4 regions of the Neobacillus sp. SM06 genome follow, and region 1 is predicted to be linked to each of the others. Evidence: riboswitches for the same ligand, from Rfam matches in the RefSeq annotation. Region 1 holds a riboswitch; each other region holds the start of a gene.
What was found. A riboswitch is a leader RNA that binds a small molecule or an ion and turns the genes downstream of it on or off. The one in region 1 is predicted to bind thiamine pyrophosphate.
Positions count from the first base shown of each region.

Region 1 (8,597 bases):
TGACCTTTTATCCGATGATGCTGAATCTTGCTGGAAAAAAGGTTGTTGTAATCGGCGGCGGGAAAGTGGCAGAACGAAAAGTCAAGGGGTTGCTTGAAGCAGATGCGCAGATTGTGGTAGTGAGTCCGGAAGCTACGGACGATATTGCCAGCCTTTCCGGCGAGGGTCTGATTGAGTGGGTGCAGAGACCGTTTTCCGGTGCGGATATACAAGGGGCGTTGCTGATTTTTGCTACAACAAACGATCGGAAATTGAATCAGGAGATTAAAGATTTGGCCGAATCGCATCAATTCGTGACGATTGCGGATGATCCAGATGGTTCGGATTTTCATGTGCCCGCCCAGGTGAAACGGGGCCGGCTGAGCATCGCAGTTTCGACGAATGGAGCGAGCCCTATGCTGGCACGGCAGATTCGTGAGCGTCTCGAGTTGGAATTTGACGCGCGGTATGAGGCGTATGTGGAATTTCTTTATCAGGCTCGAAAGAAGATTTTAGCGGAAGTGACCGATCCCTTTTTAAAAAAGAAGTTGTTGCAGAAAATTTCCAGTCCAGAGTTTTGGAAAAACGGCGATTGGGAAACACAGTTTCGAAGTTTGTATAAGGGATCGCATCACCAAAGTTAAGATAATGTCAATTTGTTGGTGGGATCCCTATACGTAATTACTGCTAGCTGTTGAAAAGCTAGTTTTTTTTTGAAAAAAATATAAAAAATTCAGATAAAACAGTTCCATTTTTCGAAAATGTGTTATATAATACAAAACGTAATAAATGTCTGTTTTATAACAAAAATGAATGGCGGTGAGGAATTTCGCGGTCTGATCGGCTTTTGTTCAATGTTGCTGTTGTAGTACAAGGGGTATCGTTTTTGGGGGAATTTAGAGGCTGGGGTTTAAAACAAACTAGATTGTTATTTTAAGAGGAGGATGTAAACATGACGGATTTGCGAGTAAAACATTTGCAGGAATCTTGGGAATTTGATGAGCGGTGGAAAGGGGTTACGCGTCCGTATTCGGCAGAGGATGTTATCAAACTTCGCGGTTCTATCGATATTGAGTACACGCTTGCACAGCGGGGTGCGGAGAAACTTTGGAACTTGCTACACGAGGAAGACTATATCAATGCGCTTGGTGCGCTCACGGGTAATCAGGCTGTCCAACAGGTGAAAGCTGGACTCAAGGCAATTTATTTAAGCGGCTGGCAGGTTGCGGCAGATGCCAACCTTGCCGGACAAATGTATCCGGATCAAAGCTTGTATCCTGCGAATAGTGTTCCGAATGTTGTAAAACGAATCAACCAGGCACTGCAGCGTGCGGATCAAATCCACCATTCAGAAGGTGACCATTCGATTGATTGGTTTGCTCCGATTGTTGCCGATGCGGAAGCAGGCTTTGGGGGACAGTTGAATGTTTTTGAATTAATGAAAGCGATGATTGAGGCAGGGGCTTCTGGTGTCCATTTTGAAGACCAGCTTTCTTCGGAAAAGAAATGCGGTCATTTAGGTGGCAAAGTGTTGCTGCCAACGCAAACAGCTGTCCGTAATTTAATTGCAGCCCGCCTTGCTGCTGATGTAATGGGTACGCAGACTGTATTGGTTGCCCGGACGGACGCGAATGCCGCCGATTTGATTACAAGTGATGTTGATCCATATGATGCCCCGTTTATTACTGGCGAGCGGACTTCTGAAGGATTTTTCCGAACAAAGTCCGGCATTGAACAGGCGATTGCCCGCGGATTGGCCTATGCTCCATATGCTGACCTGATCTGGTGTGAAACTTCTGAACCGAATGTTGAGGAAGCTCGCCGTTTTGCTGAGGCAATTCATGAGAAATTCCCGGAAAAACTGCTCGCCTATAACTGTTCACCATCGTTCAACTGGAAAAAGAAATTAGATGAAGAAACGATTGCCAATTTCCAAAAAGAGCTTGGCAAGATGGGTTATAAATTCCAATTTGTTACACTTGCCGGTTTCCATGCCTTGAACCACAGCATGTTTGAGCTTGCCCGCGACTACAAAGAGCGCGGCATGGCGGCATACTCTGAACTGCAGCAGGCTGAATTTGCCAGCGAGCAGTACGGTTACAGTGCAACCAGACACCAGCGCGAGGTTGGAACAGGCTACTTTGACCAGGTTTCCATGATTGTTACGGGCGGAACGTCTTCAACAACCGCTTTGAAAGGTTCGACCGAAGAAGCCCAATTTACCGGAGCGAAATAATTCGATTTTCAAAACCTTCCCTCGTGTGCGGGGAAGGTTTTTAGCCATCGGAAAAGGTAATGTTATGGTGGCTAGTTGGCGTGAAGGCGGAATTCGGGGCCGCATCGGCGGAAAAAAGCAAACTGAAGGCGGAATTCCGCACCAGTTAGGCGGAAAAAACAAAATAACGGCGGAATAGCTTAGCCTATTCGACAAAGACGTCGAATTCCACTTAAAACGCGTCGAATCCGCCCCCAAATGCGTCGAATTCCGCCACAACCGCGTCGAATCGCGCTCCCAAAGACGTCGAATTCCACTTCAATCGCGTCGAATCCGCTCCAAAAGACGTTGAATTCTGCTCCAACCGCGTCGAATCCGCTCCCAAAGACGTCGAATTGCGCTCCAATCGCGTCGAATCCGCCCCCAAAGACGTCGAATTCCACTTAAAACGCGTCGAATCCGCCCCCAAAGACGTTGAATTCCGCTCCAACCGCGTCGAATCCGCCCCCAAAGACGTCGAATTCCACTTAAAACGCGTCGAATCCGCCCCCAAAGACGTTGAATTCCGCTTCAAACGCGTCGAATCCGCCCGCAAAGACGTCGAATTCCGCTCCAAACGCGTCGAATCCGCCCCCAAAGACGTTGAATTCCGCTTCAACCGCGTCGAATCCGCCCGCAAAGACGTCGAATTCCGCTCCAAACGCGTCGAATTCTCATGAAACTGTTCGATTTCCTTTTGACAGCACTTTTTTTAAAATAGAATCATACATAATAATAGGTAAATCACATCGTTGGAGTTGATATTTTTGAAAAAACCGACAGTAGAGGAAGTTTTGCAGCAGGGAATTTACGGTACGAAGGAAATAAAGCCGGAAGAAAGACGGCAATTTCTCGGAACGTTAAGGGAGCGGGTTCTTGCTGTTCTGAAGAAAAACCAGGTGAGGGAGCAAGACGTTTACCCGCAAATTGGCCAGCTATTAAAAGAAAATCCTACTGCACACCTTTTATTAAACGGTACCCTTCCATATCGCGATTTATCAAAATACGTGAAGATTGCGAAAAAATGTAAAGCCTCCTATACAATTGTGACAAATAAGGAGCATGACACCGAGATTGGGCTTGTTCTGGCAGTGGATCATGCAATTGACAAAGAGGAAATTTATCTAGGAAAAACAAACTCCACATCACAAACCAAAGCAAAGTCACCATCGTTTTTGGCAAAACTTTTTAAACGAGGCTGAAATTTGTTGAAACATGGAGTATAATGAAAGCAAAAATACGATAGCACTGGGGGATCCGGAAAGCGGCCGGCTGAGAGTAAGACCCGAAATGTCTTTTACCCTTAAAACCTGATCTGGTTTGTACCAGCGTAGGGAAGTGTATGGAAACCATTCATGCGAACTTCTGCTCAGTAATATCCCCCAGTGCTTGCGATTGAGGGGTTTTTTATGCGAAAAACACAGAAACTTACCGTAACGGCGATGCTGATTGCTTTGGGAACGCTGACGAGCAACTTGTTGTATATCCCACTCGGGGTTACAAAGCTTTTCCCGATGCAAAGCTTAATTAACGTTTTATCAGCCGTTATTCTTGGACCTTATTACGCTCTTGCGGAGGCATTTGGCATCTCGCTGATTCGCAACATGATGGGCACCGGTTCCGTCTTTGCTTTTCCGGGAAGCATGATTGGCGCGGTACTGGCTGCAATTCTGTATAGCAAAACAAACAAACTCTACTTGGCCTTTTTTGGAGAAGTCGTCGGGACAGGGATTCTTGGGGCGATGGCCAGCTTTCCAATTGCCACCTTGCTGCTTGGCAACCAGGCCACCCTTTTTGGTTTTATTCCGATGTTTATCTTCAGTTCACTCGCAGGTGCGGCCATTGGTCTGATTCTTCTCGCCATATTAATGAAAAATAAAGGCGTCATCCGGGTGTTAAGCGCAAACCAAAGCAAAAATTAGCTGGTGAAGAAATTCATCAGCTTTTTTTAATAAAATTTTCTGAAATTGACAACGTTTTCAATGTTGCTTAAATCGGCACAGCCATTGCGAGAATACAGAAATATTTGGTATCATCAATAAATAAACCATGATTGCAATTTGAACGGAGGTAATAAAAAATGACCCGTATATCAGCGGAGCAGGTGAAGCATGTCGCCAATCTTGCGAGACTAGCGATCACTGAAGAAGAGACAGAAAAATTTACAAAACAGCTCGATGCGATTATTACCTTTGCAGAGCAGTTAAATGAACTCGATACTGAGAACGTCGAGCCGACTTCGCATGTCCTTGATATGAAAAATGTGCTGCGTGAAGATAATCCGAAGCCGGGACTGCCGCGTGAACAAGTGTTGAAAAATGCGCCGGAGCACCAGGATGGTCAGATCAAAGTGCCGGCGATTTTAGGCGAGTAAGGAGGAGAACAGGTGAGTATTTTTGATAACAAAGTCGCAGAACTGCATCAATTTTTACATAAAAAAGAATTAACCGTAACGGATTTGGTTGATGAGTCGTATAAGCGCATTCGTGAAGTGGACGATCAAGTACAGGCATTTTTAACATTGGATGAAGAGCGGGCAAGGGCTGCTGCAAACCGTTTTGATCAAAAGCTGGTAACGGACGAGCATAAAGGGTTGCTATTCGGCATGCCGATCGGGCTAAAGGATAATATTGTCACAAAAGACCTCCGGACAACTTGTGCCAGCAAAATCCTTGAAAATTTTCAGCCGATTTATGATGCAACAGTTGTACAAAAATTGCAGTCTGCAGAGACGATCACCATTGGCAAATTAAACATGGACGAGTTTGCGATGGGCTCATCCAATGAAAATTCCGCTTATAAAAAAACGCGCAATCCATGGAATCTTGAAACCGTGCCAGGCGGTTCTTCCGGTGGTTCAGCCGCTTCGGTTGCAGCAGGGGAAGTTTTGTTTTCACTAGGATCGGATACTGGCGGTTCGATTCGCCAGCCAGCTGCCTTTTGCGGTGTTGTTGGGCTTAAACCGACATATGGCCGGGTTTCCCGCTTTGGCTTGGTGGCATTTGCGTCATCATTAGATCAAATCGGTCCGATTACGAGAACGGTCGAGGATAATGCGTATCTTTTACAAGCAATTTCCGGCGTGGATCCAATGGATTCAACCTCAGCCAATGTCGAGGTGCCAAATTTTGTCGAATCCTTAACGGGTAATTGTAAAGGTTTGAAAATTGCCGTACCGAAAGAGTACCTTGGCGAAGGTGTTACCGATGCCGTCCGCCAGTCGGTTTTAGCAGCGTTACGAGTGCTCGAAAAGCAAGGCGCTGTGTGGGAAGAGGTATCGCTGCCACACTCGAAATATGCGCTGGCAACCTATTATTTGCTGTCTTCATCCGAGGCATCCGCAAACCTGTCGCGCTTTGACGGGGTGCGCTACGGCTACCGGACACCGAATGCCGAGACGTTAATCGATTTGTATAAAAACACACGTGCAGAAGGCTTGGGCGATGAAGTCAAGCGTCGGATCATGCTCGGAACATTTGCACTTAGCTCAGGTTATTATGATGCTTACTATAAAAAAGCGCAAAAAGTGCGTACATTGATTAAACAGGATTTTGAGACGGTTTTTGAAAACTACGATGTGATCATTGGCCCTACGACGCCGACGCCAGCATTTAAAATTGGCGAAAAAATTGCCGATCCATTGACCATGTATGCAAACGATATTTTGACGATTCCAGTCAACTTGGCTGGCGTGCCGGCGATTTCGGTGCCGTGCGGTTTTGATGGCGGGCTGCCGCTTGGGTTGCAAATCATTGGCAAGCATTTCGATGAGGCGACCGTGTACCGTGTTGCCCATGCATTTGAACAAGCAACAGACTACTATAAACAAAAGCCGGTATTATAGGGGGTGAAGGAAGATGGAATTTGAAACAGTGATCGGACTAGAAGTCCATGTTGAGTTAAAAACAGCTTCAAAAATTTTTTCCTCCAGTCCAAATCAATTTGGAGCGGAGCCGAATACCAATACAAATGTCGTCGATTTAGGCTATCCGGGCGTCCTGCCGGTTTTGAACAAAAAAGCTGTCGACTATGGGATGAAAGCGGCGATGGCATTAAACTGCCAGATCGCAACGCACACGAAGTTTGACCGCAAGAATTATTTTTATCCGGATAACCCAAAAGCTTATCAAATATCGCAATTTGACAAACCAATTGGCGAACACGGCTGGATTGAAATTGAAGTGAACGGCTATACGAAAAAGATCGGAATTACCCGGATTCATCTAGAAGAGGACGCCGGCAAACTGAACCATGGCCAAGGCTATTCGCTTGTCGATTATAACCGACAGGGGACGCCTCTCGTCGAAATCGTCTCTGAACCGGATATTCGCACGCCGGACGAAGCCTACGCCTATTTGGAAAAATTAAAGTCCATCATCCAGTACACAGGCGTTTCGGACTGTAAAATGGAAGAAGGCTCATTGCGATGTGATGCCAATATTTCCATTCGTCCTGTCGGGCAAAAAGAGTTTGGTACAAAAACGGAATTAAAAAATTTAAACTCGTTTAACTTTGTCCGCAAAGGGCTTGAATATGAAGAAAAGCGGCAGCGGGAAGTTGTTGCTGCCGGCGGTGTGATTGAGCAGGAAACGCGCCGCTATGATGAAGCAACAAACACGACCATTCTGATGCGGGTAAAGGAAGGGTCGGATGACTATCGCTATTTTCCAGAACCGGATTTAATGGATTTGTCTATTGATGAAGAATGGAAAGCGCGGATTCGTGCGGAAATTCCCGAACTTCCGGATGCACGGCAAAAGCGTTATGTGGAAGAACTGGGGCTTCCGGTGTATGACGCAAAAGTGCTGACCGTGACGAAAGAAATGGCTGACTTTTTCGAGGCGACGATTCAAGCTGGCGCTGACGCAAAAATGGCCTCCAACTGGCTGATGGGGGATGTTTCCGGTTATATGAACGCTGAGCAGAAAGAGCTTGCCGATCTCCCACTAACGCCAGAAAACCTGGCAGGAATGATCAAACTCATTGAAAACGGCACGATTTCATCAAAAATTGCGAAAACGGTCTTCAAAGAGCTGATCGAACATGGCGGTGATGCCGAGCAAATCGTTAAGGAAAAAGGACTCGTGCAAATTTCCGACGAAAGCGCACTGTTAAAAATCGCAACCGAAATCATCGATGCCAATCCGCAGTCAGTGGAAGATTTTAAAAATGGCAAAGCGAAAGCAATCGGCTTCCTTGTTGGGCAAATGATGAAAGCAACAAAAGGACAGGCCAACCCGCAAATGGTTAATAAAATATTGCAGGAAGAATTGAAAAAGAGGTAAATAATCAATGAGGCTGAGGGAACCGGATTCCTTCAGCCTTTTATTTCTGGACAAAAAATTGTTCCAAAGGAATTGCCGAATATCGTCTAACCCCACTCGACAATTTTCTCCTATTTCCCGGGAAAAAAAGCGGCATTTCATACCGGTTCTGAGCAATTTTAATCAAACGTTTGATTAAAAAAAACAGAGAGAAGTCAGTCGAAATTTGCTTAATAATGTAGTATAATGAAGGGGAAGTTTCGTATATACTTTACTAAAACGGGATGTAGCTCAGCTTGGTAGAGCACTAGCATGGGGTGCTAGGGGTCGCAGGTTCAATTCCTGTCATCCCGATAAAAAAGGCCAGACACTACTTCAAAGTGCCTGGCCTTTTTCCATTTGGAAAAGTCTAAAAAAAACTACACTGGTTGAAATTTTACTTTATTCTTGCTTGAGAAGCCGAACGCTTTCGTCAAAATCTTGATCAATGGCTTCATTTTTACGATGGGTCCACAGGCTGACGATCACCGCAACAACAAAGTTGAAGACGAAGCCGGGAACAATTTCATAAAGAGTTTCGCCAAGCCCGGCGTTTTTCCATATAATAACGGTAGCGGCACCAACAATCATGCCGAAAAGTGCGCCCCAGTTCGTGATTTTTTTCCAAAACAAGCTTAAAAGAATAATTGGTCCGAACGAAGCGCCAAACCCTGCCCACGCGTAGGCCACAAGGTTTAAGATGGTATTGTTTTGTTTAAAGGCCAGAGCGGCAGCAATCACGGCAATCAGCAATACGGCTAATCTGCCAAGGAAAACAAGCTCTTTGTCTTTCGCATCTTTGCGGACAACGATTTTATACAAATCTTCAACCAATGCACTCGACGTTACAATTAATTGGGATGAAATGGTGCTCATAATGGCTGCGAGGATAGCAGCCAAGGCAAAGCCGGCAAAGAGTGGATGGAATAAAATTTGGCTAAGCGAAATGAAAACAGCTTCAGGATTTTTTAATGAGTATTGTGTGTTCTGATGAAAAAAGGCAAGGCCAATCAGTGCTGTAAAAATGGTGCCGATTAGCGAAAAGATCATCCAGCTCATAC
Region 1 is NZ_JBNWEO010000009.1:68,363-76,959, forward strand. It holds gene ACQYAD_RS02865 (precorrin-2 dehydrogenase/sirohydrochlorin ferrochelatase family protein) at 1-623, shown strand, start outside; gene aceA (isocitrate lyase) at 932-2,215, shown strand; gene ACQYAD_RS02875 (hypothetical protein) at 2,590-2,913, shown strand; gene ACQYAD_RS02880 (YueI family protein) at 3,001-3,435, shown strand; TPP riboswitch at 3,474-3,587, shown strand; gene thiW (energy coupling factor transporter S component ThiW) at 3,643-4,155, shown strand; gene gatC (Asp-tRNA(Asn)/Glu-tRNA(Gln) amidotransferase subunit GatC) at 4,314-4,607, shown strand; gene gatA (Asp-tRNA(Asn)/Glu-tRNA(Gln) amidotransferase subunit GatA) at 4,620-6,077, shown strand; gene gatB (Asp-tRNA(Asn)/Glu-tRNA(Gln) amidotransferase subunit GatB) at 6,091-7,518, shown strand; tRNA gene ACQYAD_RS02905 (tRNA-Pro) at 7,778-7,851, shown strand; gene putP (sodium/proline symporter PutP) at 7,939-8,597, opposite strand, start outside.

Region 2 (4,103 bases), on a different contig from region 1:
GGGGGAGGTTTTGGGGGAGGTTTTCAATATAACCGCCTCAAGCCTTGAAAACACTAGGGTTTGTAGGACTATTGAGTTCTACTCTCGTTAAGAACCAACCAAAACCCCGCACCGCAAATGGTACGGGGTTTTTTTTTTTGGGATTAATAGTAGGTACTTTCGGATAAACCGCATTTTTGGCACACACGCATAACCGATGTTTCGACAAAAACATGCTTGCAGTTAGACTGGATCGTTTCGAGCTCCCCTTGCAATTGTTGGAGCTTTTTCTTTATTGCAAGGATTTCCTCTTTTAGTCTTTCGATTTCATTGGATTGCATTTTAGCGATAGATTCTTGATCCATCGTTAACAAACTCCTCTGCTTTTTGTTTCATTCCTTCTTGAATGGTTGCTTCATTTACCGGGTTCTCAACAGCCATCCCGCGAATATCGTGGGAAATTCGCATGGAACAAAATTTCGGACCGCACATGGAGCAAAAATGTGCTGTTTTGGCACCTTCAGCCGGCAAGGTTTCATCATGAAATTCTCTTGCCCGTTCAGGGTCAAGCGAAAGATTAAATTGATCATTCCATCTAAATTCAAATCGTGCTTTTGACAAAGCATTGTCCCTGATTTGGGCACCTGGATGACCTTTCGCCAAATCTGCAGCATGGGCAGCAATTTTATAGGTGATGACCCCTTCACGAACATCTTCTTTATTCGGCAAGCCAAGATGCTCTTTCGGGGTTACATAACAAAGCATTGCTGTTCCGAACCAGCCGATCATCGCCGCACCAATCGCTGATGTAATGTGGTCATAGCCTGGTGCGATATCGGTTGTTAAGGGCCCTAATGTATAAAACGGTGCTTCATCGCAAATTTCCATTTGCTTATCAACATTTTCTTTAATCATGTGCATTGGCACATGACCAGGACCTTCAATCATCACTTGAACATCCTGTTTCCAGGCGATTTTTGTTAATTCTCCCAATGTTTCAAGTTCGGCAAACTGCGCCTCATCATTAGCATCTGCAATACTGCCCGGGCGCAGACCATCACCGAGGGAAACTGAAATATCGTATTGCTTTAAAATTTCACAGATTTCTTCGAAGTGAGTATAGAGGAAATTTTCTTTATGATGGGCCAGGCACCATTGAGCCATGATGGAACCACCGCGCGAAACAATTCCCGTTGTCCTTGCAGCTGTTAATGGAATGTACCTTAGTAAAACACCGGCATGGATCGTAAAATAATCTACTCCTTGTTCCGCTTGTTCGATTAGCGTATCGCGATAAACTTCCCATGTTAAATCTTCTGCAATTCCATTGACTTTTTCAAGCGCCTGATAAATCGGCACCGTTCCGACCGGCACCGGGGAATTGCGAATAATCCATTCTCTTGTTGTGTGGATATTCTTTCCTGTCGATAAATCCATAATGGTATCAGCGCCCCAGCGGGTTGCCCAAGTCATTTTCTCGATTTCTTCATCAATAGAAGAACTGACAGCGGAGTTTCCGATGTTGGCATTGATTTTCACATGGAAATTTTTCCCTATAATCATTGGTTCGCTTTCCGGATGGTTAATATTTGCCGGAATAATCGCCCTGCCTCTGGCAACCTCCTTGCGGACAAATTCCGGATCCAAATTTTCCCGAATGGCGATAAACTCCATCTCTGGTGTAACTATTCCTTGTTTTGCATAATGCATTTGCGTAACATTGCGGCCAGGCTTTGCCCGTAAAGGTGTTTTATTGATCGTTGGAAATTGTTCGAGATTTGCTTTATTCTCACCTTCACGATATCCATTGTCACTCGCTTTGATTTCCCGTCCATGGTAGGCTTCAACATCACCGCGCTCTAAGATCCATTTTCCCCTTAATGCCGGCAGTCCTTGGCGAATATCAATGGTAAACTGCTCATCTGTGTAAGGCCCGCTTGTATCATACACACGTACTGGAGCATTTTCTTCTTCACCAAAAGAAGTGCGGGTTCGGCTAACGGAAATTTCTCTCATTGGCACTTGAATATCTTCTCTCGAACCTTGGATATACACCTTCTTACTCCCAGTAAATTGCGACTTCAATTCGATGTTCATTGCTTTTTCCTTTTGCATGTAACTTCCTCCTTAAAATATTGATTTGATCTGGAAGATACAGCATCGTTCATTCCGCGATAAACGAAAGAATTGAATGAAAACAAAAAAGGTTCTGTTTGCACAGAACCTGAGTCATCATCAAAAAAGTAGCAGCTTGCTGTAAAAGGCAACAGCCATTGCTTTAGTCACTACTTCCCTACGCTGGCATCATCCAGATCAGGTTCAAAGGGTCAAAGAATTTAGTGCCTTCTTTTCTCAGTCCGAGCATTACGGACTCCCCTAGTAGAAAGATAGAATAGTAATTTTGTTCTTTATTAAAATACCATACTTTTCAAAAAAATAAAAGGATTTCGTACTTGAATTGTACCCAACAGCGAATAATCTGCAAAAAAAATTAAATCCAGAATAGAGAAACATTTTGGAGCCATACTACTGATGGACAATAAAAAGGAGGAAAGAAATATGGACAAAAATCGGGCAAAACAGATTTTCGACTCCCCAAATATGATAAAAGTAACGTATGAAGGAAAACCGGTTTACATTCAGCATGTGAACGAAGATCATACAGCAAGGGTTTATCCCCTCGATCATCCAGACAAAGAACAAAACGTACCGGTTAGCAGTTTAGTTGAGCAAGGCCGTTAAAGAGCCATTGCAACGAACAATTTCATTTTAGCCATTAGAAAAGGCCATTTCGTGATGAATTTGGCCTTTTCTTTTTTACAAAAACGTATTCCTTTCTAATATTTAATTAGAAAATACTTCTTTTTCCCCCGGCGAATGATTGTAAATTGTCCTTCAATTCGGTCGCTTTCACCCAAAGTATAGGTCGGATCCGTTACCCGTTCCCCATTTACAGACACTGCTCCATTGCTAACATCTTCACGAGCCTGGCGCTTCGATGGAGAAATTTTGGCAGCTACCAGCACCTCAACAAGATTTACATCCATACCAGTCTTTACTTCAAATGAAGGCACATCCTTGAAACCTTGTTTAATCTCAGCAGCGGATAGCTCTTTTACATCACCACTGAACAGGGCGGCTGAAATTTTCATTGCTTGGTGAAGTGCTGCCTCGCCATGAATTTGCCGGGTCATTTCTTCTGCCAGCGTCTTTTGCGCTTTGCGAAGATGCGGCTCTTCTTGGACACTCTTTTCCAGTTGTTCAATCTCTTCATGGGAAAGGAACGTAAACAGCTTCAAATATTTCACCACATCAGCATCAGCGGTGTTGATCCAGAACTGATAAAACTCGTAAGGAGTCGTTTTTTCCGGATCAAGCCATACAGCTCCGCCCTCTGTTTTGCCAAATTTCGTTCCATCTGCTTTTGTGACAAGCGGAATGGTTAACCCATACGCTTTCGAACCTTCCGGATGCATTTTTCTGATCAGTTCCAGTCCGGATGTGATATTGCCCCATTGATCACTCCCGCCAATCTGGAGTTTACAATCATGATCCTCATACAAATGCAGAAAATCCATTGCCTGCAAAATGGTGTAGGTAAATTCCGTAAATGAAATCCCTGTTTCCAAACGCGATGCAATTGTGTCTTTCGCCAGCATATAATTGACCCCAATATGCTTGCCAATATCGCGTAAAAACGTAACGATATCCATGGAACCGGCCCAATCGTAATTATTCACCAGAATTGCGCCATTCTCGCCTTCAAACTCAAAAATGGCAGCAAGCTGTTTTTTAATTCCCTCAACATTTTGCTGAACCGTTTCCAGTGTTAACAGCTTTCGTTCTTCGCTTTTTCCACTCGGATCCCCAATCAGCCCGGTTGCCCCGCCGACAAGTACAATCGGACGGTGGCCATACATTTGAAACCTACGGAGTGTGAAAAAGGCAACTAAATGCCCGATATGCAAACTGTCGGCCGTTGGATCAACCCCACAATACAGCGAAATTTTTTCCTTTTTCAGGAGATCCTTCAAACTCTCCTCATCGGTTTGCTGATAAATAATCCCTCTCCATGCTAAATCCTGCAATAACTCCACGTCTGTCAACCTCCAATCAAAAATAAA
Region 2 is NZ_JBNWEO010000011.1:9,900-14,002, forward strand. It holds gene ACQYAD_RS03340 (hypothetical protein) at 144-344, opposite strand; gene thiC (phosphomethylpyrimidine synthase ThiC) at 322-2,094, opposite strand; TPP riboswitch at 2,253-2,367, opposite strand; gene ACQYAD_RS03350 (H-type small acid-soluble spore protein) at 2,539-2,721, shown strand; gene tyrS (tyrosine--tRNA ligase) at 2,817-4,076, opposite strand.
Region 2: it holds a riboswitch for thiamine pyrophosphate, as region 1 does, so the genes downstream of both, thiC (phosphomethylpyrimidine synthase ThiC) here and thiW (energy coupling factor transporter S component ThiW) in region 1, are expected to answer to the same signal.

Region 3 (8,597 bases), on a different contig from region 1:
TTGTACGGATTTAAGGCAGACGGTGCTTTAATGAGCCCGGCAAGCATAGCGGACTCACTTAAAGAAAGATCTTTAACATCTTTGCCAAAATACTTCTGGGCAGCTTTCTTAATCCCCCAAGCGCCATCCCCAAAGTAAATTTGATTCAAATACATTTGCATGATTTCCGGTTTTGTATACTTTTTCTCAATTTTTCGTGCAATAAAAATTTCATCAAGTTTCCGCTTGTATGTTTTCTTCGGGTTTAAAAAAACATTTTTGGCAAGCTGCTGGGTAATGGTGCTGCCGCCTTCAACTGTACCCCCGGCCTGTAAATTGCGAAAAAGTGCGCGCGCGATTCCGATAAAATCAATTCCGTGATGTTCGTAAAAGCGGCGATCTTCAATCGCTACAACGGCATGCTGCATATTTAAGGGAACTTGCTTGATCGAAACCCCCTCATTCCGATTGGCCGTTATTTTGCTGGCCACTTTCCCATTTTTATCATAAAAAACGGTTGCTTGAGGAACTTCAAGCTTCAGTGCAGAAATATCCACATTATTTGCAAAGGCATGGAGGACAGTGAAAAATCCCAATACCATGATCAAGACAAATAGGATAAGGATTTGCGTCATATGCCATTTTTTCCAATTCTGTAATACGCTCTTCATCAATGCACCTCTGACCACTTCCTATGATTGGTACCATTTTCTTTTACCCAAAATAGGAAATATTTACTCATTCCTTGCTAATCATATCGATACAAAATTTTCGACAGACCCAGCGGTTTTTTGGGGGTAAAAAAAAAGAACCCGCAGGCTCTGTTATTTCTTTGTTTGTTTTGTTAACTCCTTAAAACGCAATTTTGAATTTCTTTCATCAAAGCTGCTGAAAATCCGATAATTTTTATCATCAACAATCCGAAAATGCTTACTAAGAATATTTTGCTGCAAAAAATAGCCATTTTTCCGGGAGATTTCTTTCCAGAAAATTTTTCCGCCTAATGCTTTCTTCTTTCTTACATCGATTCCTTCCCGTGCAACTGTCTCCAATACTTCTAACGGTTCGTTCCCAAATAGAAATTGAACGGTCTCGGTTTCGCGAAACAGTGCACAAATGGAAACAACCGTTGCCCAGTTGGCAAAAACTCTTCCCTTTTCAATTTGGACAAGGGTTTTTTTCGAAACGCCGATGATTTCGGCCATTTTATCCTGTGTATATCCTGCCTCTGTACGGATTAGGCGAAGCTTGTCAGATACCTGCATAATGATTTCTTCTCTGTTCACTACAAAAGCCCTTCCTTCAATACCGTCTAGTGTAATATTACACAGAAACAGGTCTAGATGAAAGTTTTTTGCCTATGCGACACTATATAAATGGAATTAAAGGATTTTAAGAAAATTTGTCCAATTCTTATAGGTAAATAAAACCTTTAGGAAGGCGGACACATAATGAAAATCCTTCAAAATGAAAACATGGATTCAATTCAGGAAGTTAAAGCTTGTATGCATGGTTTAAGGGATCTACGGATGTTTAAACGTTATCAGGCTATCCTCATGCATTTAAAAGGACGGACTTATGTAGAAATCGCTGACCTTTTAGAATGTACGGAGCAAACTATATATAACTATGTTCGAGCCTATAAAACTAACGGTTTGGAGGGATTAGTTCCCGGACAATCTCCCGGACGCCCTTGTCAACTAACAGAGGAACAAGAAAAGGAACTCTATCAGTTAATTGTTGAAAAAAAGCCAGCTGCTGTTGGATTTCCCGCAGAAATGAATTGGACTTCATTTCTTGTTCGCGATTGGATTAAGCAAACATTTGACATTGTTTATACGGACCGGGGTGTAAGGAGATTGTTGACTCGTTTGGGATTTAGTTACACAAAACCAACGTATACCCTAGCAAAGGCTGACCCCGAGAAACAGGAAGCGTTCAAACAAGAATTTGAAACGATTAAAAAAAATGATGAATGACGAAATTGATCGAATTCTGTTTCAAGATGAATCCATGATCAGGGACTACCAAGCTTTAGCCAATACATGGTTTCCTAAAGGGCAACAAAAAGTGATACCTACTTATGGAAAACATCACGGGGTTAAATTAATTGGTACCCTCGATTACGAAACAGGCGAAGTGTTTGTCACAGAAGAAGAACACTATGATGCTCAAGTTTTCCTATCTTTTCTTGAAAAAGTTGTAGTCAGATACAAGGGTGAGAAGATTGTAATGATACTGGATAATGCTAGAATCCACCACTCGAAACTGATTCAACCTTTTCTCGAAGCCCATAAAGATCATCTGCAACTTGTTTTTCTCCCACCATACAGCCCAGAGTTAAACCTAATTGAAGGACTGTGGGGATGGTTAAAAAAATCAATTATTTATAATGTTTTTTATAAAACGGTAGAAGAAATTAGAGTGGCTGTCCAGACATTCATTACACAAATCAATAAAGACCCTATGAAAATCGTTAATCGTCTATGTCTTAAGCTTTAACTATTGACTCAATTACACCTTTAGCCAGATTGCCAGGATCGGATTGAGCAATAAATAGCCTAAAACGATATTCGACAAACTCCGATGATTGCAGGTATATTGTGCTTAAATTTTGTAGAATATTGTCATTAATCTAGGAAATCGTTACAGAACCAAATTGTTTAGTTCCATATATATAGCCAAGAAATAGTTGTGAATAGTTTCAACGATCAAAACACTACTTTCGAATCGTCTGTTGAGTAGGCGTACAGCAGGAACTCGAACACGTTTTTTTCACTTCACATGCGGCACATTTTCCTTTTTTTGATTTTTGAATAAAGCGCACAAGCGCCCAGCCGGCATACCCAAAAATGACGGCACCGATAACGAAATTGGCTACCATCCATTTCACCTTCTTCCTTTAAGCAGGTAATTGCTTCAAGCAAATCCGAGCAATTTCCCGCCTTGATAGACGAAAAAAGCCAATACATAGGCAACGGTCAGTGCGTAGCCAATTGCAAATGCTGTCCATTTTTTTGAACCCGTTTCCTTCAATATGGAAGCTGTTGTTGCTAAACACGGGATGTATAACAAAATAAAAACCATAAAACTGTATGCGGCAAGCGGTGTATAGTAAGAAGCTAACAACCCTTGAAGGCTCGACGTATTTGGAACAAAATAAATAATGTTCATTGTCGAAATAATTGATTCTTTTGCTAAAAATCCGGTAATCAATGAAGCCGCTGCCTGCCATGTGCCGAAGCCGAGCGGTTTCAAAAGCGGTGCAATACGATTGCTAATTGCGGCTAAATAGCTGTTATTCATCTCAACATTGAAACCGGACGGGCCCACATATGAGAGCAGCCAAATGAACACGGATCCGGCAAAAATAAATGTTCCAGCCTTGCGGATAAACCCTTTCCCTTTATCCCATGTACTGCGCCACAGCGATTGAAATTGCGGCATTCGATATGGAGGAAGTTCAATGACAAACAAGGAAGTTTCCGTTTTTAAAAGAGTGGAAGAAAAGAGTTTCGCCAAAACAAAGGCTACGAAGATCCCGATTACATAAAGACTTAATACAATCGCAGCCTTTTGTCCCGCAAAAAAGGCGCCAACAAACAGTGCATAGACAGGTAGTCTTGCCGAACAGGACATTAACGGTGTTAATAAAATCGTTAAAAGACGCTCTTTTGGGGTTTCGATTGTACGGGCAGCCATAATCCCCGGGACATTACAGCCAAAGCCAATGATCATTGGGATAAACGCTTTGCCATTCAAACCGACCCCTTCCATGATCCGGTCCATTACAAGTGCTACACGCGCCATATAGCCTGAGTCTTCCAACAACGAGATAAAGAAAAACAGAATAAAAATTTGCGGGGCAAAAACAAGCACCCCGCCGACACCGGCTACCAGTCCTTGAATGATCAAGGCATGGATAAATTCAGATGCTTGGACAATCGTTAACATCTTTTCTACTCCAGCGGTTACCGGTCCTGTCAAAAACGCATCAAGTGCATCAGACAGCGGTGTTCCAAGCCAATCAAATGTAAGCATGAACATCAAATACATGAACAGTAAAAAAATCGGCATGCCTAGATAGCGGTTCGTCACAATGGCATCGATCTTTTCGGTTAATGGAATCTTCGCATTTTCTTTCTGAACCGCTTCAGCTAAAATCTTTTCGATTACTTCTTTTCGCTTGTTATAAATAAAATGGGGTATCGACTTCGTATCATTTTTCTGAATGATCCGATTTTCAACACGATCAAAGATGGCATCGAGCTTTTCAGCAGGGGCACTCCGATACAAAAAATTTTTCACGTACTGGTTTCCTTCCAGCCATTGCAATGTCAGCCATCGATAGGAATGGCTTACTTTTTCTCCAATAAGTGTTGCCAACATGGAAACAGCTTCTTCGATTTCCTTCCCATAATAAACTAAATTTTTTTGCTTGGAAGTGGCCGTTTCAGTGGTGATCATCTGAACAAGCTGGTCACAGCCTTTCCCGCTTCTTGCCACTACTGGCACCACCGGGGCACCGATCATTTTCGACAATTTATCAACATCAATGTGAATGCCGCGTTTTTTGGCAACATCCACCATGTTCAAGCCAACAAGCATCGGCCTTTCAAACTCCAGTAATTGAATTGTCAAATGCAAGTTTCTTTCTAATTGTGATGCATCCAAAATATTTAAAAAACGGTCGGCTGCTTCGTTTAAAAAAAAGGAAGTTACAACCCCTTCATCTTTCGAAAGCGGGTTAAGTGTGTAAACACCAGGCAAATCAATCAATTTTCCGCTATTGTTTTTTAAGATACCAACCTTTTTTTCAACCGTTACACCGCTCCAGTTTCCAACATATTCATAAGAACCTGTTAAATGATTAAACAATGATGTTTTCCCCGTATTCGGATTCCCAATTAGAGCGACATCCATTATAACCTCTCCACTTCGATTCGATCTGCCTCTTTGCGGCGAATACCAATGCACTGTCCGCATGATTCAATCATTATCGGGCCGCCAAAAGGCATAATGCATTTCACACAAACTTCAGAACTCTCGGTAAATCCAAGGTCAAGCAACCGCTTTTGAACCAAGCGGCTCACCTGTGATAAGTTAATAATTTTTCCTCTTTCCCCTGTTTTTAACTCTCCAAGCATTTCGATCATCCTTTTGAGAAGGTAATTGAGAATGATTCTCTTTCTAATGTATATTTTATCATTTTTCAACACCAGACAGCGCACCCACATTGTGACAAAAGTTTGAAAAAACATATAAATAATCGAAAAAAAAGAAAAAGCGTCTGCTCTTTGTTTTTTTGATGTTAGATTATTCGCTTTGGTGCGGCATTGATGACAAGAATAACGGTGATGGTGCTGAGTATATAGCTTGGGAGCATGTATGTACCATTGTAGATGAGCGAATACAAGGCGACGGGCTGACCTTTTGGCGCATAGGAGCCAAAAAAGGAAATGCCTGAAATAAAATGCATGACAAAGCGAACAAAACTTCCCCAAAACGCGCCAATCGCTGCGTACATCATCCATTTTCCTTTTTGCTGTTTGTTTACTCCAGCTTTCACTTTTGAAGCAAACATGCCCGCAAGTCCGACTCCCGTAAATGCAAGAAAATAATCAATAAAACCTTGCAAAATCGTATAAATTTGTGAAAACCCTAAAATAAATTGCAAGAGTCCGAGTAAAAATCCCGTTAAAACACCGCCTTTTATTCCCCATCGATACGCCATCAGAAAAATTGGCACCATAGCGATCGATACGGATCCCCCCTGCGGCCAAATCCTTGAAAAAACAAATGCGCTTACCAAGTCAAGGATGTACGCTAACGCAGCAAATACTGCAACCTCGACCAAAAATAATGTATTGCTTTTTACCTGAACCATTTTTCTTTTCCCCCTTTTATTTTCGGGAGCTGAAGCAACGGCAAAAAAATTCAAAAAGCTGTGTTCGTTTAACAGATCCTAAAGAAAGCGAGCCATTGGCGGTTCATGAGGTGTAGTTGCCCGTCGTCACGCTCAAAACGGCACGTCCTGTGCCTTTCGCCTGACTAGGGCATCCCTGCCCGTCGTCACGCTCAAAACGGCACGTCCTGTGCCTTCGCCTGACTAGGGCATCCTGCCCGTCGTGCGTTCAGAATTTATGGATATAAATTTCTGGTTAGCAAAAAACAATGCAGGCGCCAAAATGCCTGCATTGCTTTTTCAAGCAAACCACATTCCTGCGCTGGCGTTACCTAACAGGTTCAAAGGGTCAGAACACAACTGTTCACTCTCAGCCGCTTTGCCGCAGCTCCCCTTGTGGAACGATTCTTTCTTTTTCCAATTCGACTATACTACTTTTTCCATTCAGATACAATGACAAGCACAAAAAAGCAGAGGTCTTAACAGCTTACTAACGACCCATAAGGATTGGATATGTGCTCGTAGAAATTCCTTGCGGGTCTCCTATTTTGAGCAGCATAGAGGCATACAATTTCTTTCTCGTCATTACTGAATCTTCTTTACTCAACGTGCAACAGGATGAAAATTTTTCCACATATGATTTTTGGGATAGGAAAAAGGATTTTTTGTATAATGAGCGAATTATTTGTTTAAGCAAGGTTTGTAACTGCTATAGGGGGAACCATAAAATGCAAACGAGTACAAAAATACATATGGTGCGATTTTTGGAGGAACAAAAATCAATGCTGCTTTCAGATTGGAGCGGAGCCAATATTCTATCAAATGACGATCCTTTTAGAGAAAAAGTTCCGGAGAATGCTGTTGCTTTTTTCAATTTGCTTCTCCATACACTTGAATCAGATGAGCAAGATTATACCGAGCTGATTAGGGAGCTGGCGCTAAAAATAGCCGAGGAACGAGTAAAAGCCAATATCAACATTGGAGAATTTGTCTACAATGTCAACATTGGCCGAACAACCTTTTTCAGGTATTTAAGCAATGCTGAGCTGGCATGGGAAGAAGTTCAGGAATCGATCAATCTGATCAACTCCTTTTTCGATCAATTTCTTTATCACGCTGTTTCCCATTATGCGGAAGCGAAGGACAAAATAATTGAAGAGAAAACACAGTTTATTGATTCGACCCATCAGGATCGTCTCACTCTATTGGGGCAAATGACCTCCAGCTTTATCCATGAGTTTCGCAACCCGCTTACATCGATCCAGGGGTTTATCCAACTTCTGAAGGCCGATTACCCGAATATGCGGTATTTGGACATCATTTCCGGTGAATTGGAGCAATTAAATTTTCGAATTTCGCAATTTTTGCTCCTTTCAAAAAAAGAACTGATTGGCAAGGAGAAAGTCGTTTTTGAATTGAACCAATTGATTGAAGAAGTGTTGAATTTCCTTTATCCTAGCATTTTGGATGGCAAGGTGAAAGTTGTTAAAGAATTATCCGAAGACATTTCGCTGCAAGGCTATGCGGACGAAATCCGCCAAGTATTTATTAACATCATTTTCAATGCAATTGATGTACTCGGGCACCATCGCAAAGAAAACCCGACGATTGAAATACACAGCTACATGGAGGATCACTCCTTCATCACCATCGATGTCACCAATAATGGGCCGATGATCCCGCAAGAATTACAAAACACGATCTTTGAACCTTTTTTTACAACGAAAAAACTTGGAACAGGGCTTGGTTTGTTTGTTTGCAAAGAAATTATCGAAAAGCACAAAGGCAGTTTGTCTTGCCGATCCAATCCGGCGAAAACCACCTTTTCGATTAAACTCCCAATTGCTGGCCCAAAAGCAGAAAATGAACGCCATACATAATAAAAAGCTATTTTTTTACCCGGCCTTAAAGGAAACGGGTTTTTCTTTTTTTCTATTGACAACCATCTTCGCCGGCGCATTTTCCATATATTGAAACAGAACGATTCAACAATTGGGAGTGTAAAAGGATGTTTACTTTAAAAGTGGATCAGGAAATTGAACTAAAACTATTTCAGCTTCAGGATTCCCTAAAACTATACCAGCTTGTCAATGAAAATCGCGAGCATTTGCGCAAATGGCTGCCATGGGTGGATACAATGGATTCCCCTTTTCAATACGAAGCGGTCATTCCCATCTGGCTGCGCCAATTTGCAGAAAATAACGGATTTAATGCAGGCATTCTTTATAATGGCGAACTGGTTGGCTCAATTGGCCTGCATCAAATCGATTGGCATAATTTGCAAACGAGCATTGGCTATTACCTTGCCAAACAGGCAGAAGGCCATGGAATTATGACAAGATCCGTTCAAGCCCTGCTGAACTACGCCTTTCATGATTTAGGATTAAACCGCGTTGAAATTCGCTGCGGTGAGAAAAACAAAAGGAGCCGGGCAATCCCCGAAAGGCTCGGGTTTGGCAAAGAAGGAAAAATCCGTGACGGTGAGCAATTAGCAAGCGGGTTTCATGATATCATGATCTACAGCATGCTGGCGCGGGAATGGAATCGCATTTCACCAGCATAGCTTTTGATTTTTCAAAAAAAGAACGCTACAATAAAAGTAGCCAATCGCGCAGTTTTTCATACAGACGATTTGAATGGTATCTCCGCTGCCGTGCCGGCAGCTTTTGTTTTATACATAGAAAAGGTTTCAAACAGAAACAGAAGTAAAAAA
Region 3 is NZ_JBNWEO010000013.1:540,974-549,570, forward strand. It holds gene ACQYAD_RS07750 (transglycosylase domain-containing protein) at 1-650, opposite strand, end outside; gene ACQYAD_RS07755 (helix-turn-helix transcriptional regulator) at 804-1,265, opposite strand; one part of gene ACQYAD_RS07760 (IS630 family transposase) at 1,455-1,927, shown strand; one part of gene ACQYAD_RS07760 (IS630 family transposase) at 1,926-2,481, shown strand; gene ACQYAD_RS07765 (FeoB-associated Cys-rich membrane protein) at 2,699-2,863, opposite strand; gene feoB (ferrous iron transport protein B) at 2,899-4,902, opposite strand; gene ACQYAD_RS07775 (FeoA family protein) at 4,902-5,126, opposite strand; gene thiT (energy-coupled thiamine transporter ThiT) at 5,291-5,866, opposite strand; TPP riboswitch at 6,182-6,289, opposite strand; gene ACQYAD_RS07785 (histidine kinase N-terminal domain-containing protein) at 6,613-7,764, shown strand; gene ACQYAD_RS07790 (GNAT family N-acetyltransferase) at 7,893-8,447, shown strand.
Region 3: it holds a riboswitch for thiamine pyrophosphate, as region 1 does, so the genes downstream of both, thiT (energy-coupled thiamine transporter ThiT) here and thiW (energy coupling factor transporter S component ThiW) in region 1, are expected to answer to the same signal.

Region 4 (8,597 bases), on a different contig from region 1:
CTTCTTTTGCCAATTGCTTCATAACCTGCAACACTTCACCGACCAATTCAGGATCAAGTGCAGATGTCGGCTCATCAAAGAGCATGATCCGCGGTTCCATCGCTAGAGCCCTGGCAATGGCAACGCGCTGTTTTTGTCCGCCTGAAAGCATGTGGGGGTAGCTTGCTGCCTTTTCCTTTAATCCAACTTTATCGAGTAATAGCAATGCCTTCTCTTTTGCTTGCGCTTTGTCCATTTTCTTGACGTGCACAGGTGCTTCAATCACATTTTCAAGGACATTCATGTGTGGAAATAAATTAAAATGTTGAAAAACCATTCCTACTTCTTCTCTTACTTGATTGAGGTTTGTTTTTTCCGGATCAATAATCTGGCCTTGAAGATTGATTTCCCCTTCACCATAGAATTCTAAAAAATTGATGCACCTTAATAGCGTGCTTTTCCCTGAGCCGCTTGCACCAATGATTACAACTACTTCCTGCTCATTTACCGTTAAATTAATGCCTTTAAGAACTTGGTGATCACCAAACGATTTGGTTACGTTTTTAATTTGAATCATAAAAAACCTCCTTTCAAAAACATAAATTTGAAAATTCGAAAATTTAATATATTCTATTTAAAGAAAAAGACAAAAAGACTAACTTTGTTAATGATTTGCAATTTTTAAAAAATAAACCCAGGGAATTCCTCTTCCCCGGGTTATCCTAAATATTTATGATAAAGCGATTTTGCTTCAACAATATTTTTTGTACCATGTACCAAAACCCTGCCATCTTTGAAAACCACTAAGCGGTGCTGATCGATACTATAGGATAAGAGAAACGGATTCCGCTCCACAACCCCGCCTTGCTTAGCAAACACTTTTTCCAATTCGGCCAAATCACGTTCTACCTTGCCGGTGGGTCGGATTTGCACTGTATCCCGTCCGCAAAGTACAGCGGTTTTTGTTTGATTTTCAAAAGATAAATAAGGGTAGGAGCGGTCTTTGCCGCATGATGGACAATTTGCTTTTTTTATTCTATCCACATTTATCGCACTATATTGGTTTTTCCATAGGTCAAATGATACTAGTTTATTCCGCAAGGAAGCAAAATCTTCTACGAGAATCTTTAATGCTTCACTGATTTGATAGGAGACAACCATTTGGACCGCTGGACTAATGATGCCAGCAGTGTCGCAGGTTGCTCCTCCTAAAGGAACTGTTTCTATTAAACACGAAAGGCAAGGGGTTTTTTCCGGAATGATTGTGTAAGTAATCCCATAGCTTCCGACACAGGCGCCGTAAATCCATGGCACATTGTGTTTTTGCGCGACATCATTGATAATCATTCTTGTTTCAAAATTATCGGTTGCATCGATAATCAAATCGACCTGTTTCGCCCATTCCTCCAGTTCCAAAACGGCAGCATCAGCGATGACAGCTTCGATTAGAACGCTGGAATTTATCATCTCTAACTGTTTTTTCGCTGCAATGGCTTTAGGTATGCGGTTTTTAGCATCCATTTCCGAATACAATTGCTGCCGCTGCAAATTAGACCATTCCACATAGTCGCGGTCAACAATCGAGAGCTTCCCAATTCCGGCACGAACAAGCGCTTCGGCACTGGCTGTTCCCAGTGCACCAGCACCGATCAACAAAACATGCTTTTTTAAAATTTTCTTTTGTCCTTCTTCTCCAATGGGTGCAAACAATGTTTGCCGGGAATAGCGATTCATCACCCGATGCTCATTCCTTCAAGCGGACTACTCGCTGCAGCATATCTTTTTTTCGGAATTCTTCCTGCCTCAAAACCAAGTCGTCCTGCCTCAATCGCCAACTTCATAGCTTTTGCCATTTTAACAGGGTCTTTTGCTGCAGAAACTGCTGTATTTAGCAAGACGCCATCCGCACCTAGTTCCATTGCAAGCGCGGCATCGGCAGGAGAGCCAATTCCCGCGTCAACGATAACTGGAACTGTTGCTTGTTCAATAATAAAGCTTAAGTTGACCGGGTTAATAATTCCTTGTCCGGAACCGATTGGCGATGCACCCGGCATGATCGCATGACAGCCAAGGTCCTGCAGCTTACGGGCAAGAACAACATCGTCAGAAGTATAAGGAAGAACGTTAAAACCTTCTTTTAACAATTCTTCTGTTGCTTTTAACGTCTCAATTGGATCCGGCAGCAACGTTTTATCACAGCCGATTACTTCCACCTTAATCATATCGCAAAGACCTGTTGCTTTGGCAAGCTTGGCGATGCGAACTGCTTCTTCTGCTGTTTTTGCCCCTGCTGTATTTGGCAATAACGTGTATTGATTCGTGTCAAGCTTTTCTAAAAAATTCGGCTGGCTTGCCTCGAAAATATTCATTCTCCGCACCGCAAATGTCAAAATCTCTGCTTCAGATTCTTCTATTGCCTGCTTTTGAATAGCAAAATTTGGATACTTTCCTGTTCCAAGCAATAATCTTGATTGAAAGGATAACGAACCAATTTTTAACATATTAACCGCCTCCAACAAAATGAACAATTTCAATTTTATCCCGATCGGATAGTCGGGTTTCTTGATGCTCATCCTTATTTAAAATCGTTCCATTGACCTCGACGACAACAACTTTGTTTTGGACATTATAGAATTCGAGCAAGTCTGTCACAAACATAATTTGCTTAGGCAAATATACCTGTTCCCCGTTCAATGTAACTTCCAATCTTTCACCCCTCCTAGTAAACCATTTCCCTTTTGCGATCCAAACGAAAAGCAGTAAGAAACTGGTTATCTTGCAAACTGCCATTTAGTAGCTGGGCGACTACTATTCCTGTCAGCGGACTTAATAAAATTCCATTGCGGAAATGTCCGGCGGCAACAAATAAGCCACTCCAAACAGGATGTTCACCTATGTATGGAATCCCATCACCGGTCTGCGGCCTGATACCCGACCACACCCGCTCCCATTTTGCATTGGTTATTTGCGGGACAATCTTCATCGCTCTTTCGATTAATGTTGCAATTCCGCCGGCAGTGACATTGTTTTCAAATGTATTTTCAACCACTGTGGCACCAATGTAAACTTCGCCATTTCTTTTAGGAACAAAATAACAGCGTTTGTCGGAAAAAATAGTGGTATTGATCAACGGCTTTTCAGGCTTTACTGAAAAACATTCACCTTTTACAGGATAAATTGTAAGATCCATTCCAGTCTCTCGCAAAATTTTGGCCGCCCAAGCGCCTGAAGCAACAACAACCTGCTCACAATGAATTTCTTCTTCGGAAGTTTTAACGCCTGCAATGCGGCCATTCTCATAAACGAAGGAAACTACTTCAGTATTTTCACGGATTTCCGCACCAAAATGGGCTGCTGCTTTTGCAAAAGCAAGCGATAACTTTGCAGGCTGAACATGACCATCATTTGGAAGATACATAGCACCAACGATCGTTGGGGCTAAATTTGACTCCATATGCTGCAATTCTTTTGAATCAAGCCACTGAATGCTAGAATCCCAGCTTCGTTGAAATGCAACTTGCTTCTTTAACGCAGCGGCCATTTCTTCAGTTTCAGCAATTTTTAGCATCCCTTTATTGACAAACTCAATATCAATTCCCGTATACTCCAATAATTCGCTGGCAATGAGCGGAAACATGGACTGACTTTTCAAAGCAAGTTGAAAAAACGGCCCGTCTTGCTCAATTTCTGCTTGAGCAGCGAGCATGCCGGCGGCTGCACTTGAAGCCTGGCAGGCTAATGAAGATTTTTCAAGAATCACAACTTTTTTCCCTGATTTTGCAAGTTGATAGGCGATTGAAGAGCCGATTACACCCCCACCAACAATCGCTACGTCAAAAACCTTTCCCACTTTCTACATCTCCATTTTCAATTTCATTTTTGTAGGCTTTAACAGCCGATACAGGGTCATGTGCATCGAAAATCCCTGACATAACCGCAATGCCTTTTGCCCCCACTTGTAAAACTTGCTTTGCATTTTCAGGAAGGATACCGCCAATTGCAATGACGGGGACCGACAGAAATCCAGTTATTTTTTTTAACTCCTCCAACCCTTTTGGCTTTAGGCCCGGCTTGGAACCGCTTGGAAAAATATGTCCATAAAGTAAATAATCAGCATTCGATTGTTCCGCTTTTATTCCTTCTTCAATAGAGTGAATGGAACAACCAACCGTCAAACGAGGAAAATTGGCCTTAACAACTGACACATCCAAACTATGCCAAGCTAATTGAACACCGGCTGCGCCTGTCACTAACGCAACATCCACCCGGTCGTTTAGGACGATTTTCGATACGGGGACATTGGATTTCGTCAATAGGTTCATTGTTTGATATAAATCCCGAGCCGATTTTTGTTTTTCACGCAAATGAAATTTCGCAACATACGGGTGAATATCCGCCAGTATTTCGACAAGCTGAGGGATCGGCATTTTCCCGTTTGACACAACATGAAGTTCTTTTGCACAATGTTTAATTCATTATCACCTCTTTTTAAACTCGCTGACAAATCATAACAATAGGATTAAAAAAGCAAAAAACCACTTCTCCCATGCAGGAGAAGTGGTTAGATGGATTCTAGCAGCGTCCAAAAAATCCTGTTTCCCACTTCCCTACGCTGGTATGATCCAGGTCAGGTTCTTAGAGTCCCGAAGTTGCACTTCAATCTCAGCCCTTTAAAAGGGCACCCCTAGCGGTTCCGTTCATGTATTCAGTTGTTTTCCTTCTTCTTTTATACTAGCACCATGAAATAGATTGTCAATAAAAAGCAATAGAAATTTTCAAAAATTTGCATTAATGGTTTTGGATCGGGCTGTTCACTAAGTTTTCATTTAAAATCAATGTCCAATTCATCCATTTTTTTCAGTATTTTTCCTTAGTGTTTCCTTAAACTCACCAAAGTAGCTTAAGGCATCCGGATTTGCCAATGAACCAAGATTAACCGCTTGCTCGATAGCAGTGCCCATTAAAATTTTTTTGATGGGGACTTCTAGCTTTTTACCGCTTAATGTTTTCGGAAGCTCGTGTACTCGAAAAATATCATTTGGAACATAGCGTGGCGATGCACTTTGGCGAATGGCTCCATTCACTCTTTTTTTCACATCTTCCGTGAGCTCGGCACCCTCTTTTAAAACAATAAATAGCGGCATGTACGATTGGCCACTTGAAATTGGGATCTCAACAACAAGGCTGTCGAGCACTTCGGGGATGTTTTCAAGGGAACTGTAAATTTCGCTCGTACCCATGCGGATCCCACCGCGGTTGATCGTGGCATCCGACCTGCCATAAATAATGGCGCTTCCTCTCGATGTGATTTTTATAAAGTCTCCATGACGCCAAATACCAGGATAAACATCAAAATAACTTGCTTTGTAACGCTCGTTGTTCTCATCATTCCAAAAATATATGGGCATGGAGGGCATTGGCTCAGTGATCACGAGCTCTCCAATCTCGTCTATTTGTTCGATACCATCCTCGGAAAATGCTTTTACCGCTGCACCAAGCGCTCTTGCCTGCAATTCACCGGCATAAACAGGCAGCAGGGGTGATCCCCCTACAAAAGCTGTACAAAGATCGGTTCCACCGCTTGTCGAAAAAAGCCAAATATCGTCTTTCACGTGATCATACACCCACTCAAAACCGCTGACAGGAAGCGGCGAACCCGTTGAACCAAGGCTTCTTAAATGGGAAAGATTATATTTCTCTTTTGGATTCACACTAGATTTCATACAGGCCGTTATATAGCTTGCACTTGTTCCAAACACCGTCATTTTTGTAGCTTCAGCAAATTTCCACAACGTTTCTTCATTTGGATAACTCGGATTTCCATCATACAGCAAAACCGTTGAACCAGAAAGTAAAGCGCTTACAACAACATTCCACATCATCCATCCGGTAGTGGTATACCAGAAAAAGCGGTCGTCTTCCTTTAAATCATTTTGCAAGGCTCCCAATTTTAATTGTTCAAGCAAAATACCCCCATGACTTTGAACAATCGGTTTTGGCTTTCCGGTTGTTCCTGATGAGTACAATATCCAAAGTGGATGTTCAAAGGGTACGGGCTCAAAAGCAAGGGAAGCACCTCTGTGTCTTTCAATTAGTTCACTCCACAGTACCGTTTTTGCAAGCCCGTCTAATAAAGGCTGCTCATGGAGATAAGGTATAACAATGGTTCCTTCCAAAGTTGAAAGCTCGGCTTGAATCTTTTTTACTATTTCAACCCTATCAAAGTCTTTTCCTCCGTAGCGATAGCCGTCAACGACAATCAAAATTTTCGGTTCAATTTGCTTGAATCGATCGATCACACTCATCAAGCCGAATTCAGGTGCACAACTTGACCAAACGGCCCCAATACTTGCACATGCCAAAAAGGCCGTTAAGGTTTCATGAATATTCGACGCATATGCAGCGATTCGGTCGCCACGCTTTACACCCGCTGATACAAAATATTGAGCAATGGCAGCGGTGTTTTTCTTCAGTTCACTCCAATCCAGTTTGCCTTGTGGGCGGATTTCCGACTGATAAATCACTGCCGGTTGTCCTGTTCGTTCAGATCGAAAAATATGCTCGGCATAATTTACTGAAGCACCTTCAAACCAATGTGCTCCCGGCATTTTTCGTCCACTAAGCACTGCCTCATAAGGTGTATGTGACGTTATTTCAAAAAAACTCCAGACTGCCGACCAAAATCCTTCTATATCGGAAACGGACCATTCCCATAATTTTTCATAAGTGTCAAAATGAAGCCCGCGCATCTCCCTCAACCATGTCATAAACTTTGTCATATTGGCATTTTTCCGGATTTCTTTTGATGGTTGCCATAATAATCTTCCTTCCATCCTTTCCGCGGTCATATCCATCCCCCTTCCACTTTCATTTAAAAGCATCTATTATCATCATATACACGTTGTAATTCGCAATTTCCTTTTTTTATAGAAAATGTGGGAATCCTCATCAATATTTTTTATTTTTCCAATCAATTATTAATGAAACAAAAGCAACATCGTTATAAAATAAAACTATAAGAGGGAACAATAAGAATGTAGAAACATGAAACATTCGTTATAATGAAAATATAAACTGAATCGTTCAACACTCCCGTTATTTTAGAAGAGGACAACTGAAATGGAGTGGTATTGTTATAGATGAAAAACGCATTCAAGAGGGGAATTGCAGATGAAAAAAAGAAAAAAACACAATTTTTTGCAACGGATTGGCAGAGCATTTAAATTAAATTTTATTAAACTGCTTCGTTCACCCGGAGGAGCAAAAAAAGTGTCACTCGGTTTTGCTTTGGGATTTGGGCTGGAGATGCTGGTGATTTCGACAGCATCGCTAGTCTATATTATCTTTATTCCACTTGTTCGGCTTGCAAAGGGTTCACTGCCTGCTGCAATCATTGGCAACGTTATTGGCAAACTTACCTTTCTTCCTGTGATCCTTTTACCGATAGCCAAAGCAATCGGCAAAGCAATTTATCCTGTAAATGTGAAAATTAATAGTCAAGGAGCATCCTTCTCGTTTCAAAAATTACTTCAGGGTGATTTAAGCAGTCTTAGCAGTCTTTTGCACGGCAGCATAAATGTGTTAATTGGCATGAGCATTCTCGGCACCATCCTCGGTTTCATATCCTACTTTATTGTTCATTATTTTTATGAAAAAGAAAAAGCAAAAAGAATGAAAAAAAATCGCGAAAAGCATGCATTAGGCGGAAATTCAGCAAATAAAAATTTTGTCTAAAAAAGGCGTTTACTCGTAAGAGTGAAGCGCCTGCTCTTTTTGTATGCCTGTCTCTTCCCAGCCTTTGCATACATCTATCCATTCTTTTGCCTGTGAAAATTGAAAAAGCTCTGAAATTGTTAATTCAATCGCAGAATTTGAACTGCCACAGGCCGGAAATACTGTTTCAAACCGTTTTAGTGAAATATCCAAATAGACATCCAGTTCCCTTGCTAAGCCAAATGGGCAAACACCCCCAATTTGGTGCCCTGTTTGCAGTAACACTTCATCCGATGCCAGCATCCGGGCTTTAAAACCAAAAAAATGTCGAAATTTCTTGTTGTCAATTTTGGTATCACCTGCCGCAACCACTAAAATTGCTTGCCCTTCAGTTCCGCTAAAAGATAACGTCTTGGCAATTCGAGCTGGAATGACACCAATCGTTTCAGCAGCCTCTCCAACTGTTGCACTGGATGTTTCAAACTCCATGATGTCAGCCTCTCGATTCCATTGCTGAAAATACCTTGTCACATTTTCAAACGACATACTTTTCCTCCTTCAGTTTGAATTTTACTAGCATTATACCAAACTTTGCTGATGAAACGCGAGGTCGGCATGGACTTTCCACGTATACCATATAAAAAAGAACCGCTTGGGCTCTATTTATTTTAAACTTCGATGCAGGAAGGCTTTTGTCCGCTCGAATTTTGGATTTGTAAACAACTCGGACGGGGGGGCTGATTCGATAATCTCACCGTTGTCCATAAAAATGGCTTTGTTGGCAACTTCTTTGGCAAAACCCATTTCATGGGTAACTACAATCATTGTCATCTGCTCTTTTGCTAGTTCTTTCATGACTTCCAATACTTCACCAGTTAATTCCGGGTCAAGCGCAGATGTTGGCT
Region 4 is NZ_JBNWEO010000015.1:355,033-363,629, reverse strand. It holds gene ACQYAD_RS11390 (amino acid ABC transporter ATP-binding protein) at 1-556, opposite strand, end outside; gene ACQYAD_RS11385 (thiazole biosynthesis adenylyltransferase ThiF) at 697-1,713, opposite strand; gene ACQYAD_RS11380 (thiazole synthase) at 1,713-2,480, opposite strand; gene thiS (sulfur carrier protein ThiS) at 2,482-2,685, opposite strand; gene thiO (glycine oxidase ThiO) at 2,699-3,829, opposite strand; gene tenI (thiazole tautomerase TenI) at 3,813-4,451, opposite strand; TPP riboswitch at 4,567-4,675, opposite strand; gene ACQYAD_RS11360 (acetoacetate--CoA ligase) at 4,824-6,827, opposite strand; gene ACQYAD_RS11355 (DUF2062 domain-containing protein) at 7,150-7,713, shown strand; gene ACQYAD_RS11350 (YbaK/EbsC family protein) at 7,723-8,238, opposite strand; gene ACQYAD_RS11345 (amino acid ABC transporter ATP-binding protein) at 8,356-8,597, opposite strand, start outside.
Region 4: it holds a riboswitch for thiamine pyrophosphate, as region 1 does, so the genes downstream of both, tenI (thiazole tautomerase TenI) here and thiW (energy coupling factor transporter S component ThiW) in region 1, are expected to answer to the same signal.